Regions from separate parts of the Streptomyces sp. NPDC046716 genome, predicted to be linked through region 1. Evidence: riboswitches for the same ligand, from Rfam matches in the RefSeq annotation. Region 1 holds a riboswitch; each other region holds the start of a gene.

The links. Region 1 has a riboswitch for cyclic di-AMP ahead of ABZ930_RS39590 (NlpC/P60 family protein). Riboswitches for the same ligand answer to the same signal wherever they lie in the genome.
Region 2: linked by a shared signal. The riboswitch ahead of ABZ930_RS26220 (M23 family metallopeptidase) and the one ahead of ABZ930_RS39590 (NlpC/P60 family protein) in region 1 are both predicted to bind cyclic di-AMP.
Region 3: linked by a shared signal. The riboswitch ahead of ABZ930_RS20355 (M23 family metallopeptidase) and the one ahead of ABZ930_RS39590 (NlpC/P60 family protein) in region 1 are both predicted to bind cyclic di-AMP.
Region 4: linked by a shared signal. The riboswitch ahead of ABZ930_RS28470 (LysM peptidoglycan-binding domain-containing M23 family metallopeptidase) and the one ahead of ABZ930_RS39590 (NlpC/P60 family protein) in region 1 are both predicted to bind cyclic di-AMP.

The regions. Positions count from the first base shown of each region.
Region 1 is NZ_JBEYYU010000100.1:11,929-16,258, reverse strand. It holds gene pcrA (DNA helicase PcrA) at 1-1,915, opposite strand, end outside; cyclic di-AMP (ydaO/yuaA leader) riboswitch at 2,236-2,404, shown strand; gene ABZ930_RS39590 (NlpC/P60 family protein) at 2,412-3,599, shown strand; gene ABZ930_RS39585 (hypothetical protein) at 3,616-3,969, opposite strand; gene ABZ930_RS39580 (C40 family peptidase) at 4,280-4,330, shown strand, end outside.
Region 2 is NZ_JBEYYU010000038.1:25,712-30,041, reverse strand. It holds gene ABZ930_RS26230 (pitrilysin family protein) at 1-1,126, shown strand, start outside; gene ABZ930_RS26225 (pitrilysin family protein) at 1,144-2,511, shown strand; cyclic di-AMP (ydaO/yuaA leader) riboswitch at 2,765-2,924, shown strand; gene ABZ930_RS26220 (M23 family metallopeptidase) at 2,937-3,725, shown strand; gene ABZ930_RS26215 (GntR family transcriptional regulator) at 3,959-4,330, shown strand, end outside.
Region 3 is NZ_JBEYYU010000025.1:98,678-103,007, forward strand. It holds tRNA gene ABZ930_RS20345 (tRNA-Met) at 1-29, shown strand, start outside; gene ABZ930_RS20350 (PP2C family protein-serine/threonine phosphatase) at 184-1,293, shown strand; cyclic di-AMP (ydaO/yuaA leader) riboswitch at 1,509-1,645, shown strand; gene ABZ930_RS20355 (M23 family metallopeptidase) at 1,657-2,691, shown strand; gene ABZ930_RS20360 (aldo/keto reductase) at 2,842-3,795, shown strand; gene ABZ930_RS20365 (PrsW family intramembrane metalloprotease) at 3,806-4,330, opposite strand, start outside.
Region 4 is NZ_JBEYYU010000044.1:23,538-27,867, reverse strand. It holds gene ABZ930_RS28490 (aspartate aminotransferase family protein) at 1-46, shown strand, start outside; gene ABZ930_RS28485 (XRE family transcriptional regulator) at 134-742, shown strand; gene ABZ930_RS28480 (DUF6126 family protein) at 739-885, shown strand; gene ABZ930_RS28475 (tyrosine-protein phosphatase) at 911-1,711, opposite strand; cyclic di-AMP (ydaO/yuaA leader) riboswitch at 2,091-2,262, shown strand; gene ABZ930_RS28470 (LysM peptidoglycan-binding domain-containing M23 family metallopeptidase) at 2,268-3,017, shown strand; gene ABZ930_RS28465 (SGNH/GDSL hydrolase family protein) at 3,229-4,014, shown strand; gene ABZ930_RS28460 (TetR/AcrR family transcriptional regulator) at 4,038-4,330, opposite strand, start outside.

The DNA.
Region 1 (4,330 bases):
TCTGGTCGGAGTCCGCGACGAGGGCGACCCGCTCCAGGAAGTCGGAGAGCGTGCCGCCGGAGACCGGGGCCTCTACGCCGTCCTCCTGCGCGCCGTCCTCCTGCGTGCCCTCGTCCGGCGCGGCGGCCGAGTCCTGCTCGAACTCCAGCGCCACGGCGGCGAGTTCCTGGAGGTTCTCGATGCGGGTCTCGTCCTGCGGGTCGGTGGAGGCCTGGAGTTCCGCGAGGTAGCCGGTGCGCTCCAGGACCGCTTCCAGGACCGTCGCCGGGCCCGCGCCCGACTCGACGATCGTGCGCAGGTCCTCCATGAGCGTGTTGAACCGCTTCACCGCGTTCGTCGAGCGGGCCGCCATGCCGTACGCCTCGTCGACGCGACGCAGCGCCTGCGGGAACGAGATCTTCTCGCGCTGCGACAGCGCGTCGATCATCGCCTCGGCGCGGTCGCCGATGCCGCGCTTCGGCACGTTCAGGATCCGGCGCAGCGGGACGGAGTCCTCCGGGTTGGAGAGCACCCGCAGATAGGCCAGGACGTCCCTGACCTCCTTGCGCTCGTAGAAGCGGACGCCGCCGACGACCTTGTACGGCAGTCCTACGCGGATGAAGACCTCTTCGAAGACACGGGACTGCGCGTTCGTCCGGTAGAAGACCGCGACGTCGCCGGACTGGGCGTCGCCCGCGTCCGTGAGGCGGTCGATCTCGTCGGCGATGAACTGGGCCTCGTCGTGCTCGGTGTCCGCGACGTAGCCGGTGATCTGGGCGCCCGCTCCCGCGTTCGTCCACAGGTTCTTGGGGCGGCGGGACTCGTTGCGCTCGATGACCGCGTTCGCCGCCGAGAGGATCGTCTGCGTGGAGCGGTAGTTCTGCTCCAGCATGATCGTCGTCGCGTTCGGATAGTCCTCCTCGAAGTCGAGGATGTTGCGGATCGTGGCGCCGCGGAAGGCGTAGATCGACTGGTCGGCGTCACCGACGACGCACAGCTCGGCCGGGTCCGCGCCCTCGCCGTCCGCCGGGCCCACCAGCTCCTTCACCAGCGCGTACTGCGCGTGGTTGGTGTCCTGGTACTCGTCGACCATGACGTGGCGGAAGCGGCGGTGGTAGTACTCGGCGACGTCCGGGAACGCGCGCAGCAGATTGACCGTCGTCATGATCAGGTCGTCGAAGTCCAGCGCGTTCGCCTCGCGGAGGCGGGACTGGTACATCGCGTAGGCCTGGGCGAGGGTCTTCTCGAAGCCGTCGGCGGCCTGGCCCGCGAAGTCCTCCTCGTCGATCAGCTCGTTCTTCAGGTTGCTGATCTTGGCGCTGAAGGACTTCGGCGGGAACTTCTTCGGGTCCAGATCCAGGTCACGGCAGACCAGGGCCATGAGGCGCTTGCTGTCGGCGGCGTCGTAGATCGAGAAGGAGGACGTGAAGCCCAGCTTCTTGCTCTCGCGGCGCAGGATCCGCACGCACGCGCTGTGGAAGGTGGACACCCACATCGCGTTCGCCCGGGGTCCGACGAGGGCCTCGACGCGCTCCTTCATCTCGCCCGCGGCCTTGTTCGTGAACGTGATCGCGAGGATCTGGCCCGGGTGGGCGCCGCGCTCGGCGAGCAGGTACGCGATGCGGTGCGTCAGGACGCGGGTCTTGCCGGAGCCGGCGCCCGCGACGATGAGCAGGGGCGAGCCGCCGTGGACGACGGCCGCGCGCTGATTCTCGTTCAACCCGTCGAGCAGGGATTCCGGATCCACCGCCGGGCGCGGGGCGCCGTCGCGGTAGTACGCGTCCCTGGCCGGGGGCACGTCGAACTTCCCGCCGAACAGATCGTCCGGGATCGGCTCCGGCGCGCTGTCGTCGACGGGGTCCTCGGGCGGCGGCGGGGGCTGCTCCGCGCCGCTCTGGAGGCTGGCCAGGAAACTGTCGTCAAAGAGGCTGCTCATCGCCGTACGAGTCTAGGCCGCCCCACTGACAGACCGCCGCCGCCTTTGCGATACCGGGGTTCCGCCGCCCCGTGGGGACCGGGCGCGGCGCGTTCCGCATGACGCAGATCACTCGGCCGCGCCCCCTGCCGTCACATCGGCACACAGCCGGATAAAGCGATCGCGAAACCGCCTCCCGGCGCCTCTCCGATCCCCCACCCGCACCAAGGTCACGAAAATGTATCGGGCATATCGCACATCAACCTTCACAGCAGCAACACGAGTTGGCTACGGTGCTGCGCGGGCAGCCCGTCCCCCCGTCCGCGGTCGTCGCGGCGAGCGGGCAGCCCCCGCCGAGTTCCGTACGCCGCGAGGCAGGGAGCCGGGGACCCACCGACCTTGGGGTGAATCGGCTCGGCCGCCCGGCAGCACGGGGCGGCGGACCGTAGGGCAACCTTCCGCAGGCCCGAACCCGACAGCTAACCCGGTAGGCGGATGACGGAAGGAGTCGCCAGCCTTGGCGTCGCACCGCAAGCCGCGCAATCGCTCCCGACTCGCCGGCGGTCTTCGCACGACCCCGGCGATCGGCATCACGACCGCCGCCCTCACCTCCGTCGCCCTGCTCTCGCAGACGGCGCAGGCCGCCCCCGCGCAGCCGGACCGGCCGAGCCTGGAGGAGGTGCAGAAGAAGGTCGACACCCTGTACCGCCAGGCCGAGGTCGCCACGCAGAAGTACAACGCGGCCAAGGAGCAGACCGCCGGCAAGAAGAAGCAGGTCGACCGGCTTCTCGACGACATCGCGCAGCGCACCGAGAAGATGAACAAGGCCCGCCACGAGCTGGGCCGGTTCGCCGCCGAGCAGTACCGCTCGGGCGGGATGAGCAACACCGCGACGATGTTCCTCGCCGACAACCCCGAGGACTACTTCGCGCAGGACCAGCTGCTCAGCCGGATGACGAACGAGCAGAAGAAGGCCGTCGACGACTTCCAGGACGAGCAGCGCAAGACCGCGAAGAAGCGCACCGAGGCCCAGGAGAACCTGCGGCAGCTCTCCACTTCCCAGGACGATCTGCAGAGCTCCAAGCAGGCCGTGCAGACGAAGCTGGCGGACGCCCGTCAGCTGCTGTCGAAGCTGACCGCCGAGGAGAAGGCGCGGCTCGCGCGGATCGCGAAGGCCAAGGAGGAGGCGGCCCGCAAGAAGGCCGCCGAGCTGGCCCAGAAGCAGAAGGAGGCCGAGGAGGCCAAGCGCAAGGAGGCCGAGGAGAAGGCGGCCCAGGAGGGATCGTCCGGCTCCGGCTCGACCGGCTCGGGTTCGTCGGGCTCGGGTTCGTCCTCGTCCGGCTACGCCGCCAAGGCCGCCCAGGCCCTCGCCTTCGCCAAGGCCCAGGAGGGCAAGCCGTACGTGTGGGGCGCCACCGGCCCCGACTCCTACGACTGCTCAGGGCTGACCCAGGCCGCCTGGAAGGCCGCCGGGATCACGCTGCCGCGCACCACCTGGGACCAGGTGGAGGTCGGCACGACGGTCTCGCTCTCCGACATCCAGCCGGGTGACCTGGTGTTCTTCTACGACGACATCAGCCACGTCGGCCTCTACCTCGGCGACGGGATGATGATCCACGCCCCGAAGCCGGGCGCGTACGTGCGCGAGGAGTCCATCTACTACGACGGCACCTCGTCGATCCACAGCGTGGTGCGCCCGGCCTGACGGACGCCGGACCGGATCAGGTCCAGAGCACCGCGATGAAGATGTTCGCGACGGTGAGCGCGCCGACCGTCGCGAACAGCCCCTTCTCGGCCTTCTCCTCGTCCCGCTTCACATAGACGATGCCGAGGATCACGATCAGGATCGCCAGCTTCACGCCGATCTTGATGTTGTTGACGGTGTTGTCGTCGGCCTGATTGAGGCCGACGAGGGCGACACCGGTCACCAGCATGGTCAGGGCGCCGTGCAGCATCGCCTTGTTGAAGCGGGCGGTGCCCTGGCCGATCGCCGACATCTGCGTGAGGAAGCCGCCGAGCAGCGAGGCGATGCCGATGATGTGCAGGCCGACGAAGAGATGGATGAGTACGTCCATGGTTCCGGAGCCTAACGGGACGGACCGGACGCCCCGTCACCGATCCCCCGCGAGCACTCCCGGCCACCGGACTGTCACCCTCTGACGTGATCAACAACAAAGGGAGCAGTTCCGAACAATCCATCACCAACCCGTTACGCCGAGGTTTAGCGTCCTTGCTCAGGTGACCGGCTCCCCACCGCCGCCCGGGCCAGGGGCGGCAGTCGGACACCACCGCCGAGGAGGGTCCGGCGGCGGCCCGTTCCCCCTGTGCGGGCCGTCGCCGGGCGTGTACCGAGGCGGTCGTACGACCGGAAGGACGTGGCGTTTCGTGCCGGCAGCGCATCGCAAGCCCAGGCAGCGCTCGCTCAGCGGCCAGACG
Region 2 (4,330 bases), on a different contig from region 1:
CAACGGCCACTTCGAGCTGGTCCAGGGCGCGGGCGGTTCGCTCAACGGCACGACGAGCTTCGAGCGCACGAACTACTTCGAGACCATGCCCGCCCACCAGCTGGAGCTCGCGCTCTGGCTGGAGGCCGACCGCATGGGCTCGCTCCTGACGGCCCTCGACGACGAGTCGATGGAGAACCAGCGCGACGTCGTCAAGAACGAGCGCCGGCAGCGCTACGACAACGTGCCGTACGGCACCGCCTTCGAGAAGCTGACCGCCCTCATGTACCCCGAGGGCCACCCGTACCACCACACGCCCATCGGCTCCATGGCCGACCTGGACGCCGCCACCCTGGAGGACGCGCGGAGCTTCTTCCGCACGTACTACGCGCCCAACAACGCGGTGCTCTCCGTGGTGGGCGACATCGATCCCGAGCAGACGCTCGCCTGGATCGACAAGTACTTCGGCTCCATCCCCGGCCACGACGGCAAGCCGGCCCCGCGCGACGGCGCCCTGCCCGAGGTCATCGGCGAGCAGCTGCGCGAGGTCGTCGAGGAGGAGGTGCCGGCCCGCGCCCTGATGGCCGCCTACCGGCTCCCCGCGGACGGCACGCGCGCGTGCGACGCCGCCGACCTCGCCCTGACCGTGCTCGGCGGCGGCGAGTCCTCGCGGCTGTACAACCGTCTCGTCCGCCGGGACCGCACCGCGGTCGCCGCCGGCTTCGGCCTGCTGCGGCTCGCCGGAGCGCCCTGCCTCGGCTGGCTGGACGTGAAGACGTCCGGCGACGTCGAGGTGCCCGTCATCGAGGCTGCCGTCGACGAGGAGCTGGCCCGGTTCGCCGAGGAGGGCCCGAGCCCCGAGGAAATGGAGCGCGCGCAGGCCCAGTTGGAGCGCGAGTGGCTGGACCGGCTCGGCACCGTGGCGGGCCGCGCCGACGAGCTGTGCCGCTACGCCGTGCTGTTCGGCGACCCGCAGCTCGCCCTCACCGCCGTGCGGCGCGTCCTCGACGTGACCGCCGAGGAGGTCCGGGAGATCGCCGAGGCGCGCCTGCGGCCCGACAACCGCGCGGTCCTGGTGTACGAGCCCACGGCCCCCGCCGAGGCCGACGACGAGACCGCAGCGAACGACGAGGAGGCGGGCCAGTGACCGAGCAGCTCGCGAGCATGGACTTCCACCCGCAGCCGCAGCCCGGCGAGGCCAGGCCGTGGGCGTTCCCCGCCCCGCAGCGCGGCGCGCTGGACAACGGCCTCACCGTCCTGCACTGCCACCGCCCCGGCCAGCAGGTCGTCGCCGTGGAGGTCAACCTGGAGGCGCCCCTGGAGGCCGAGCCCCAGGGCCTCGACGGCGTCGCCACGATCATGGCGCGGGCCTTCAACGAGGGCACCGACAAGCACTCCGCCGAGGAGTTCGCGGCCGAACTGGAGCGGGCCGGCGCCACCATGGACGCGCACGCCGACCATCCCGGCGTCCGGGTCTCGCTCGAAGTGCCCGTCTCCCGGCTCCCCAAGGGACTCGCCCTGCTGGCCGACGCCCTGCGGGCGCCCGCCTTCGACGACAGCGAGATCGAGCGTCTGGTGGCCAACCGCCTCGACGAGATCCCGCACGAGAGCGCCAGCCCGGCCCGCCGCGCCGCCAAGGAGCTCTCCAGGCAGCTCTTCCCGGCCGACGCGCGCATGTCGCGCCCGCGCCAGGGCACCGAGGAGACCGTCGCGGCCATCGACGCGGCGGCCGTGCGCGCCTTCTACGAGAAGCACGTACGCCCCGCCACCGCCACCGCCGTGGTGGTGGGCGACCTCACCGGCGTCGACCTCGACGGCCTGCTCGCCGACACGCTCGGCGCCTGGACCGGGAACACCGCGCAGGCGCGCCCCGTGCCGCCCGTCACGGCCGACGACACCGGCCGCGTCGTCATCGTGGACCGCCCGGGCGCCGTGCAGACGCAGCTGCTGATCGGCCGCATCGGACCCGACAAGCACGACCGGGTGTGGGCCGCGCAGATCCTCGGCACGTACTGCCTCGGCGGCACCCTCACCTCGCGCCTGGACCGGGTCCTGCGCGAGGAGAAGGGCTACACCTACGGGGTGCGGTCCTTCGCCCAGGTGCTGCGCTCGGCGCCGGACGGGACGGGCGCCGCGATGCTCGCCATCAGCGGTTCCGTGGACACCCCGAACACCGGCCCGGCGCTCGACGACCTGTGGCAGGTCCTGCGCACGCTGGCCGCGGAGGGCCTCACCGACGCCGAGCGGGACACGGCCGTGCAGAACCTGGTGGGCGTGGCCCCGCTCAAGTTCGAGACCGCGGCGAACGTCGCGGGCACCCTCGCCGACCAGGTCGAGCAGCACCTGCCCGACGACTTCCAGGCCCGCCTGTACCGCCAACTCGCCGAGACGGGCACGGTGGAGGCCACGGCGGCGGTCGTGAACGCCTTCCCGGCGGACCGTCTGGTCACGATCCTCGTGGGGGACGCCGCGCAGATCGAGGAGCCGGTCAAGGCACTCGGCATCGGTGAGGTGACGGTGGTCACCGGCTGATCGGGAGGCTCCCGAGCGCACCGCCCCGGAGCCCCGGTGACCCGCGAGGGCACCGGGGCTCGGTCGTGTCCGTGATGTCCCTCACGTGCGCAAAAGCGATCGCCGCGCTTCGTAAATGTCCGAAATGGTGCGGAGGTTGCCTGTCTGCCCTGTGGCATGCGCGACAAAAGCCGGGATCCGTTTGTTGATTAAAAGATGTCCCGCTTAGCGTCGGTCCGGCTGTCCGCCGCACCAGTGCCGCGCCCGCGTCACCGGACAGTCATCGCCGAGTCCCCCATGGCGCGAGCCAGGGGAGCCGGGGACCCACCGCAGTCCCTGGGGTGAATCGGGCTCCTCCCGCAAGGAGAGGCCCGTAGGAGACCTTCCTGCTCCGAACCCGTCAGCTAACCCGGTAGGCGAGAGGGAAGGAAAGGATCAGCCTCCACATGGCGTTCACCCGTGCCACCGGGAAGCACCGTCGTCCGAGCCGCATCACGCGTACCACCGCGCAGGTCGCGAGTGTCGCCGCGCTCACCACGACCGGTGTCGTCGGTGGCCTCGCCGCTCCGGCGCTCGCCGCGGACACCGCGGCCCCGGAGCAGAACAACCTGACGCAGGCCATCTCCATCGGCGACTCCCTCGCCGACCAGATCGACGCCCAGGCCGCCGCCCAGCAGAAGGCCGCCGACGCGGCCGCCGCGAAGAAGAAGGCGGAGGCCGAGGCCAAGAAGCGGGCCGAGGAGGCCAAGCGCAAGGCCGAGGAGAAGGCCAAGAAGGAGCGCGAGGCCAAGGAGCGCGCCGCCCGTGAGGCCGAGCGCAAGCGCCTCAACTCCTTCGTGGCGCCCATCTCCGGCTCGTACGTCTCCACCGCCTACAAGGCCAGCAGCGGCCTGTGGTCCTCCGGCAGCCACACGGGCATCGACTTCCACGCCGCCAGCGGCACCGCGGTGCACGCCGTGGGCTCCGGCACCGTCGTCGAGGCCGGCTGGGGCGGCGCCTACGGCAACAACATCGTCATCAAGATGAACGACGGTACGTACACCCAGTACGGTCACCTGTCGTCCATCGGAGTCTCCGTCGGGCAGTCGGTCACCCCGGGCCAGCAGATAGCCCTCTCGGGCGCCACCGGCAACGTGACGGGCCCGCACCTCCACTTCGAGGCCCGCACCGGCCCCGACTACGGTTCGGACATCGACCCCGTCGCGTACCTGCGCTCGCACGGCGTGAACGTCTGACGCGGCTCCGCCTCATCGCCCGAAAGCCCCGGCTCACCGAGCCGGGGCTTTCGCGTTGCCTGTCCCGATCGACCCGCCGGTGGCCAAAAAATATCCCTGGATTACGGCCTCCCGTCGGAAATTCAAGCGCGGTGGAATAGAGTCATCGGGCAAGCGCGCTGACCGGAGGTCAATCGCGCTTGTACGGGCGTCAATCGACCGCGTTTCGCGGGGATTAAGGCGGAGGTCGGGTCATGCGCATTCCCGCGCACTCGGTATGCACGGCGATCCGCGACGACATCGTCGCGGGTGTCTACGAGCGCGGCGGCAGGCTCACCGAGGAACTGCTCGCGCGACGCTACGGCGTCTCGCGCGTCCCGGTCCGTGAGGCGCTGCGCACCCTGGAGGCGGAAGGGTTCGTCGTCACGCGCCGGCACGCGGGCGCGTGCGTCGCCGAGCCGACCGAGCAGGAGGCCGCCGACCTCCTGGAGATCCGCATGCTGCTCGAACCGCTGGGGGCGGCCCGCGCGGCCCAGCGTCGCACCGAGGCCCACCTCAAAGTGCTGCGCGGCCTGGTCAGGCTGGGTCAGGAGCGCTCCAGGCGGGGGCAGAACGAGGACCTGCGC
Region 3 (4,330 bases), on a different contig from region 1:
GGTCGCAGGTTCAAATCCTGTCCCCGCTACTGACAGCCGAGGCCGGAATCTCCCAGAGATTCCGGCCTCGGCTTTTGCGCGGGCGTCCCCCGTACGGCCCACACCAGGTCGCCGCGGCCGCCCTCCCCGGGAACCCTTGACGAGACGCCGGAAACCGGGCGCGGACGTGGCAGGAGACCAACGGTGGGGAAGCGCGGAGGGCGGCACAGATCGGTGGCGGACGCCGCCGGCACCCGGTGGTTCCTGCGGGCGCTGCCGGTCCTGCTGATCCTCGGCGGCGCCCTGTACGAGTACGTCACCCCCTCCGGCTTCTCCGGCGCCCCGCTGTTCAGCGCCGCACCGTTGGTAGCCGCCCCGTTCTTCCCGCTGCGCAGCACGATCCTGGCCGGGCTCGGATCGGTCCTCGCCATCCTCGTCGTCCACTTCAGATACACGCACCGGGTCGGCACCGACATCGTCACCGAGATGACCACCGTGGCCACCGTCTGCGTGCTCGCCTGCTTCATCAACCAGATCGTGCGGCGCAGCAACGAGCAGCTGGACTCCGCCCGGCGGATCGCGCAGGCCGCCCAGTTCGCCGTACTGCCCGAACCGGCCGACCGGATCGCCGGTCTCGCCATCGCCGCGCGCTACGAGGCCGCGCAGGCCGGCGCCTTCATCGGCGGTGACCTGTACGCCGTCCAGGACACCCCGCACGGGGTCCGCATCATCGTCGGTGACGTGCGCGGCAAGGGCATGGGCGCGGTCTCCGCCGTCGCCGTCGTCATCGGGGCGTTCCGGGAGGCCGCCGAGCAGGAGGGCAGCCTGGAGGCGGTCGCCCTGCGCCTGGAGCGGGCGCTGGCCCGCGAGGGCACCCGGCGGGACGGCATCGACGACTTCGAGGGCTTCACCACCGCCGTGCTCGCCGAGATCCCGCACGGCGAGCACCGCGTCCGCATCGTCAACCGCGGCCATCCCGAGCCGATCCTGCTGCTGGACGACGGCACCGTCCGGATGATCCCCGTCGTCGACGGGGTGGGGGCGCTGCCGCTCGGCATGGGGGAGCTCGGGAGCTGGCCTGACCGGGTCGTCGAGGCCGAGTTCCCCGCCGGGACCACGCTGCTGCTCTACACCGACGGGCTCTCCGAGGCGCGCGACGCCGCGGGCGTCTTCTACGATCCGGCGGCCCGGCTGGCCGGGCGGATCTTCCCCGGGCCCGAGGAGCTGCTGCTGGCCCTCGCCGGGGAGGTGCGCGCGCACACCGGTGGCGGCGCGACGGACGACATGGCGCTCCTCGCGGTGCGGCGGCCGTGACTCTCCGCAGATGTTCCGGATAACAATTGACGAACCGTCAGAGAAGTGGCCGGTTCACAGCATCGGTCAAGTCGACCCGTTCCGACCGGCCTTGACCCGTTAAATCCTGGCCAAAGACGTGAACGATCAGTAGGAACAGCTTGGAATTACTGTCGGCTGTCTATTAACGTTCGATAACGCAGCGCGGTCGTCCCAGCCGTCACCAGCGACGGCTCCGCGCGCACGCGCTTAATCCCGCAAGGGAGCCGGGGAACCACCAACTTGGGGTGAATCGGGCATCTTTGGGTGCTCGTAGGAGACCTTCCTGCTCCGAACCCGTCAGCTAACCCGGTAGGCGAGAAGGAAGGAAAGGAGAGCGCCCCCGTGGCGTCGAACCGGCCTGCCCCCGAGTTCTCCTCACTGAAGGACCCGTCGAACGAAGCGTTCGGCCCCCAGCCGGAGAGCTGGGAGGAGTGGAACCCCACCGAGGAGTCCGTCCGCCCCGTCCGCGGCCGGCACCGCGTGGCCCGGCAGCGCGGAGGACTCGCGCGCAGCTCCACCGTTCTGGGCGTCGGCGTGATCGCCGCCGTCGGCGCGGGCGGCATCGCCACCGCGCAGGGCGGCAAGCCCGCCGTCCACATCTCCATGCCCGACCTGTCGGCGGTGAAGGACTCGCTGCCCGCGGCCAAGTCGCTGCCCGGCGTCGGCGCGCTCATATCCGACGGCTCCGACAGCTCCGACTCCACGGTCGCCGCCCCGCTCACCACGGTCGGCAGCGGCACGTCGGACGCGGGCGAGGCGCTGCGCACCCGGATCCTGGCCCAGGCCGAGACCCAGCAGGACGCCGCCGACGCCGCCGCGAAGAAGGAGGCCGAGGAGGCCGCCGCCAAGAAGGCCGCCGACGAGGCCGTCGCCAAGAAGGAGGCGGCAGACAAGAAGGCCGCCGCCGAGAAGAAGAAGGCGGAGGAGGAGGCCAAGAAGAAGGCCGAGGCCGAGCGCCTCGCCAAGCTGGCCAAGAGCTACAAGCTCCCCGTCGCCTCCTACACGATCACCGGCACCTTCGGGCAGCCCGGCGCCATGTGGTCCTCCGGCTATCACACGGGCCTGGACTTCGCCGCTTCCACGGGTACCCCGATCTACGCGGTCCACTCCGGCACCGTCACGGAGGCCGGCTGGGCGGGCGCGTACGGCTACCGCACGATCATCACCCTCGACGACGGCACCGAGCTGTGGTTCTGCCACCAGTCGTCGCTCAACGTCAGCGCGGGCCAGAAGGTCACCACCGGCGATGTCATCGGCCGCGTGGGCGCCACCGGCAATGTCACCGGACCCCACCTCCACCTGGAGGTCCACCCGGGCGGGGACGCCACCGGCATCGACCCGGCCGCATGGCTGCGCGAGCGGGGCCTGACCCCCTGAGAAGCCGGCCGGCCGGTCCGTTCGCATCCTGAACTCCGGCGGTCCTGGCGGCAACCCCCCGACGCCAGGGCCGCCGGTTTTGCCTGCCCTTGGGGCGCGTACCGCCGGATACGTGGAATGCCGTGCTCCGGAGGGGTGTTGAACTGGAGCATGACTTCTTCCGTACTGCGCCCCCTCGGCTCCTCCGGCCTCGATGTCTTCCCGCTCTGCCTCGGCGGCAATGTCTTCGGCTTCTCCGCCGACGAGGCCGCGAGCTTCGAGGTGCTCGACGCCTATGTCGCGGGCGGCGGCAACTTCATCGACACCGCCGACTCCTACTCGGCCTGGGCGCCGGGCAACAAGGGCGGCGAGTCCGAGACCCTCATCGGCAGGTGGGCCAAGGCCCGCGGCCGCCGCGACGACGTCGTCATCGCCACCAAGGTCGGCCGCCACCCCGAGTTCCAGGGCCTGCGCGGCGACAACATCAAGGCCGCCGCCGACGCCTCGCTGCGCCGCCTCGACACCGACTACATCGACCTCTACTACACGCACTTCGACGACGACGAGACGATCCCGGTCGAGGAGATCATCGGCGCGCTCGACGAGCTGGTGCGGGCCGGCAAGGTCCGCCACATCGCCGTCTCCAACATCTCGCCGGAGCGCCTCCAGGAGTCCCTGGACTTCTCCGACCGCGAGGGGCTGGCCCGCTACGTGGCCATCCAGCCGCACTACAACCTCGTCTCGCGCGACACCTACGAGGGCGCCCGGCAGGACATCGCCTCGCGCGCGGGCCTGGGCGCGGCCCCGTACTGGGCGCTGGCCTCCGGCTTCCTGACCGGCAAGTACCGCCCCGGCGTCAGCGTCGACAGCATCCGCGCCGACAAGGCCGGCGGTCACCTGGAGACCGAGCGCGGCCGGAAGGTCCTCGCGGCGCTCGACGAGGTCGCGCAGGCGCACGACGCCGAGGTCGCCACCGTCGCGCTGGCCTGGCTCGCCGCCCGGCCCACCGTCACCGCGCCGATCGCCTCCGCGCGCACCGCCGCACAGCTGCCGGCGCTGATGGCCGTCGCCGAGCTGGAACTGACCGAGGCCGAGCTGACCCGGCTGACCGAGGCGTCCGCCTGAGGCCCGGAACCTAGGAGCGGTACGGGTTGTACGCGGGGCCGCCCGGCATCGGCGGCACCGCGTACACCGACGGCCGCCAGACCGGGACCGGGGCCGCCGCCCGCGAGCCGTACGCGAGGGCGGGCCGGGCGGTGGCGCGCCGCTCCCACAGCGCCTCGAGCAGCTCCCGCTCCCGTGCGACGAAGTCGGCGCCGGCCCGGCCCCTGCGCCCCCGGCGCCGCAGCAGGGCCAGCGACGTCGCGTACTCCTCGTACGCGGCGACCGACTCCGCCGCCTGCCTGCCGCCGTAGTGCGCGGCGTACTCCCGTGCCAGGCGCCGCGCCTTCAGCGAGCCGAGCGCGAACGGTTCGGGGAGGGTGAGCCAGCCCGCCGCGACGTACGCGGGCAGCTCCTCGCGCACGGTGCGCAGCTCGCGCTGGCGCACGTACACCGCGAGCCAGGTGATCAGGCCGAACACCGGGACCATGAAGGCCGCGTAGACGGCGAAGAAGCCGTACTCGCCGAGGGACGACGAGCCGTTCCAGAAGGCGTGCAT
Region 4 (4,330 bases), on a different contig from region 1:
GGACTTCGGGAAGACCCTGGTGAAGCAGGCGGTCGCCATCCGCTGAGGACACCTCGAGATCGAGCGCCCCAGGGGCCTTGCCTCTGAGGCAATAAATTTGCCTCTCGGGCAGGGCTCTGGCTGAATCGTCGGTATGAGCCCTGCCCTCCCGGAGGAGGCTCCGGAACCCCCGGAGCTGCCCGCCGTCGCGCCCCAGCTGCGCGCCCTGCGCCGTCGAGCCTCCCTCACCCTGGAGGCCGCGGCCGGCACGGCCGGTCTGTCACCGGCCCATCTCTCCCGGCTGGAGACCGGACAGCGCCAGCCCTCGCTGCCGATGCTGCTCGCACTCGCCCGCACCTACGGTACGACGGTCTCCGAACTGCTGGGCGAGGCCCCCGCCGATCGCGACGCCGTCGTGCGCGCCGGGACCATGGAGGCGACCGAGGCGGGCGGCTGGACCTATGTCCAGGCCGGCGCCTCGGGACGCGGCATGCAGGCGCTGCGGGTGCACGTCCCGTACGGCGCCCAGGGCGACATCGTGCGCGTGCACCCGGGCGAGGAATGGCTCTACGTCCTCGAAGGGCGGCTGCGGCTGCGCCTCGGTGACACCTCGTACCGGCTGGGGCCGGGGGACAGTGCGCACTTCGACTCGCTCACCCCGCACCGCATCGCGGCCGCGGACACCGGCGGGTCCGAACTCCTCTTCGTCCACACCTTGCTGCAGAGCCCGACCACCGCACTGTGCCTGGGAGGCATGTCATGAGTGACGCACAGCGGCCGGGCGGCCGCGACATCGAGGACAAGCTGCCGCGCGGCATCTGGGTGCGGGTCCTGATCTACGTATTCGTGGGACACGCCTTCGCCGCGTTCGTCTACCTGCTGTTCACGCTGGGCGGGAACCGCTGAGACCGCCGGGCCGGTCCTCCCGGTCTCAGTCGACCAGCCGCTCGCGCAGCCGGTCGCGGTCGGCCGCGCCGAGCTTCAGGCCCTCCGAGAAGTAGCGGTCGGTGGTGCCCCACGTCTGCTCGATGGTCTCGAAGGCCGCGTGCAGATACTCGGCGCGCGCGTCGAAGAGCGGCGCGAGCAGCTCCATGACCTCGGGCGCGTAGGCGTCGCCCGTGGCGCCGCCGGCGCGGCGGATCTTGTAGCGGCGGTGCTTCTCGTTCGACTTCAGGTAGTCCGCCTCGATGGCGTCCCGCTCGACGCCGACGGCGAGCAGCGTCACGGCGATCGACAGGCCCGCGCGGTCCTTGCCGGCCGCGCAGTGCATCAGGGCGGGCATGCTGTCCTCGGCCATCGCGTGCAGGACCCGGCTGTGCTCGGCGGTGCGGTCGGTGACGATGGCCCGGTACGAGGTGATCATGCGCTGCGCCGCCTGTCCGTCGGAGAGCAGCGTCCGCAGTTGGTCTATGTCGCCGTCGCGCACCATCTTCCAGAACTCGGCTCCGTCGGCCGGGTCGGTCAGCGGAAGATTCACGTTGCGCACGCCGGGCAGCTCGACGTCGGCGCCCTCCAGCTTCTGGTCCGCCGCGTTGCGGAAGTCGAAGACCGTGTGCAGGCCGAGGGTGGACAGGAACGCCGCGTCCTCGGCGGTGGCGTGCGCGAGGTGGCCGCTGCGGAAGAGCACGCCGGGCCGTACCCGCCCGCCGTCCACGGTCGGCAGGCCGCCCACATCGCGGAAGTTGCGCACTGCGGTCAGTTCGGGCTCGGTGGACGGGGCGTGCTGCGTCACGGGGGCTCCTCCGAATCGGGCGCTCCGGCGCCGCTCGCCGGTGGGCCTGCACCTGACGATACGACATCGATTCCCCGGGCAACCATGTGTCTGATTTATCCAGTTCTGCGCCAACTATCCACAAGTGAAGGGGGATTGCGGACGGCCGCGTGAGCGGGCTCATAGCGGTGACCGTGCGTGGCGGTTCCCGTCGCCGCCGGACGACGGAATTCCCGCAGGTATGGCGTTGGTAAAGGTGCGGGCGCGACAGAGGGTCACACAGAAATCCCTCAGTTGATCAAAGAAAACCCCGAAATTCGAATTCGGTGTTTGTCGCGGCCGGTTGCGCTGCTTTACGGTCACCCATCACACCGGACGGAACGCCTAGTCCTGCCGCCGCCCGGAGTTCCCACCACGACCCGTGACGGCAGGAGCGGGGGACCCACAGGCAGTACGCCGCCGAGGGATTTCCCGACGTGGCTCGGGGTGCAGCCGGTCCCCTTCCCGGGAGGCCGGCCGGACATCTCCAGTCCGAACCCGACAGCTCACCTCGCAGGCGACGGAGAGGAAAAGCGTCATGCCCGCACAGGGGAAGCACCGCCGCCCGAAGACCCGCCGCGCCACCCGCGCCGCTGCCCTCGCCACCGTCGGAGGGGCCGCGCTCGCGCTGCCGCTCATCGGCGCCACCGGGGCGCAGGCCGCGGACTCCGGCAGCACCACGTACACCGTGAAGTCCGGCGACACCCTGGCGAAGATCGCCAAGAGCCAGAACGTCGACGGAGGCTGGCAGCAGCTCTACAAGGACAACAAGAGCGTCATCGGCGGCAACGCGTCGCTGATCACGCCCGGCACCGAGCTCACCGTCGGCGGCGCGAGCGGGACGTCCGCCACGGCCACCCGGGCGAGCACGGCCTCGACCGGGTCCGGCTACGTGAAGCCCGTCGAGGGCTCCGTCGGCACCCAGTACCACTCGTCCGGCGCAATGTGGTCCAGCGGCTACCACACGGGCACCGACTTCGTGGTGGCCACCGGCACCCCGATCAAGGCCGTCTCCAACGGCACCGTCGTCTCGGCCGGCGACGGCGGCGCGTACGGCAACCAGATCGTCATCAAGAACGCCGACGGCTACTACTCCCAGTACGCCCACCTCTCCTCGGTCGGCGTCTCCGCCGGCCAGACGGTCACGGCGGGCCAGCAGATCGGCCTCTCGGGCGCGACCGGCAACGTCACCGGACCGCACCTGCACTTCGAGATCCGGACGACCGCGAGCTACGGCTCGGACGTCGACCCGGTCGCCTACCTGCGGAGCCACGGCGTCACCCTCTGACCCCCGGCACACCCCACGCGCCCCACGCGCCACACCCGGCCCCCAGATATTCCCTGGGGGCCGGGTGTGCTTTCTCACCACTCGTCAACCCCTGGTTACGGTCGCGTAGGTCACACCTCGGGGTGAAAGATGTGTGGTCGTGGCAAACGAATCGAGAGCACTCACGGACGCAGTGAACCCGGCCGACGCGACGGACGCGCACGACAGCGGGCTGATCCGCTCGTACGCCGCGGTGGGGGACAGCTTCACCGAGGGCGTCGGGGACCCCGGCCCCGACGGGACCTTCGTCGGCTGGGCCGACCGGCTCGCCGTCCTCCTGGACGACCGGGCCCCCGAGGACACCTTCCAGTACGCGAACCTCGCCGTACGCGGCAAGCTCATCGACCAGATCATCGAGCACCAGATCCCGCGGGCCGTCGAGCTCGCCCCGGACCTGGTGACCTTCGTCGCGGGCGGCAACGACATCATCCGGCCCGGCACCGACCCCGACGACGTGGCCGAGCGCTTCGAGAAGGCCGTGGTCCGGCTCACCGAGGCCGCGGGCACCGTCCTGGTCGCCACCGGCTTCGACACCCGCGACGTCGCCGTCCTCAAGCATCTGCGCGGCAAGATCGCCACGTACAACATGCACGTACGGGCCATCGCCGACCGGCACGGCTGCGCGATGCTCGACCTGTGGTCGCTCAAGTCCATCCAGGACCGCAGGGCCTGGGACGAGGACCGGCTGCACCTCGCCGCCGAGGGCCACACCCGGGTCGCGCTGCGCGCCGCGCAGGCCCTCGGTATCGAAGTGCCCGCCGACCCCGAGCAGGCCTGGCCGCTGCTGCCGCCCCGCGGCACGTTCGAGGTGCGGCGCGACGACATCCACTGGGCCCGGGAGTTCCTGGTGCCCTGGATCGGGCGCCGGCTGCGCGGCGAGTCCTCCGGCGACCGGGTGCAGGCCAAGGGGTTCCTCGACCCGCACGAGATCAAGCTGCAGCTGGAATCCGCGTCCTGAACCGTCGCCGCGGGAGTGGGGAGTCAGCGCCCTGACGTCAACTGGGCGCGCTCCAGGCCCAGTTCGCGGGCCAGGGCCTCGTCCACCCATTCCTGGGCGCGGGCCCGGGACACGGCGCCCTGGTACGTGGTCATCTGCACGGCGAGGCCGTCGAGGAGGGCCGTCAGGCGCAGCGCCGCACCCATCGGGTCGGGGCAGCTGAACTCGTCGGCCGCCACGCCTTCGGCGACGACCTCGGCGAGAGCCGCCTTCCACTGCTTGTCGAGGTCGCGGGCGACCTCGCGCAGGGCGGGCTCGCGCAGCGCGGCGGCCCAGC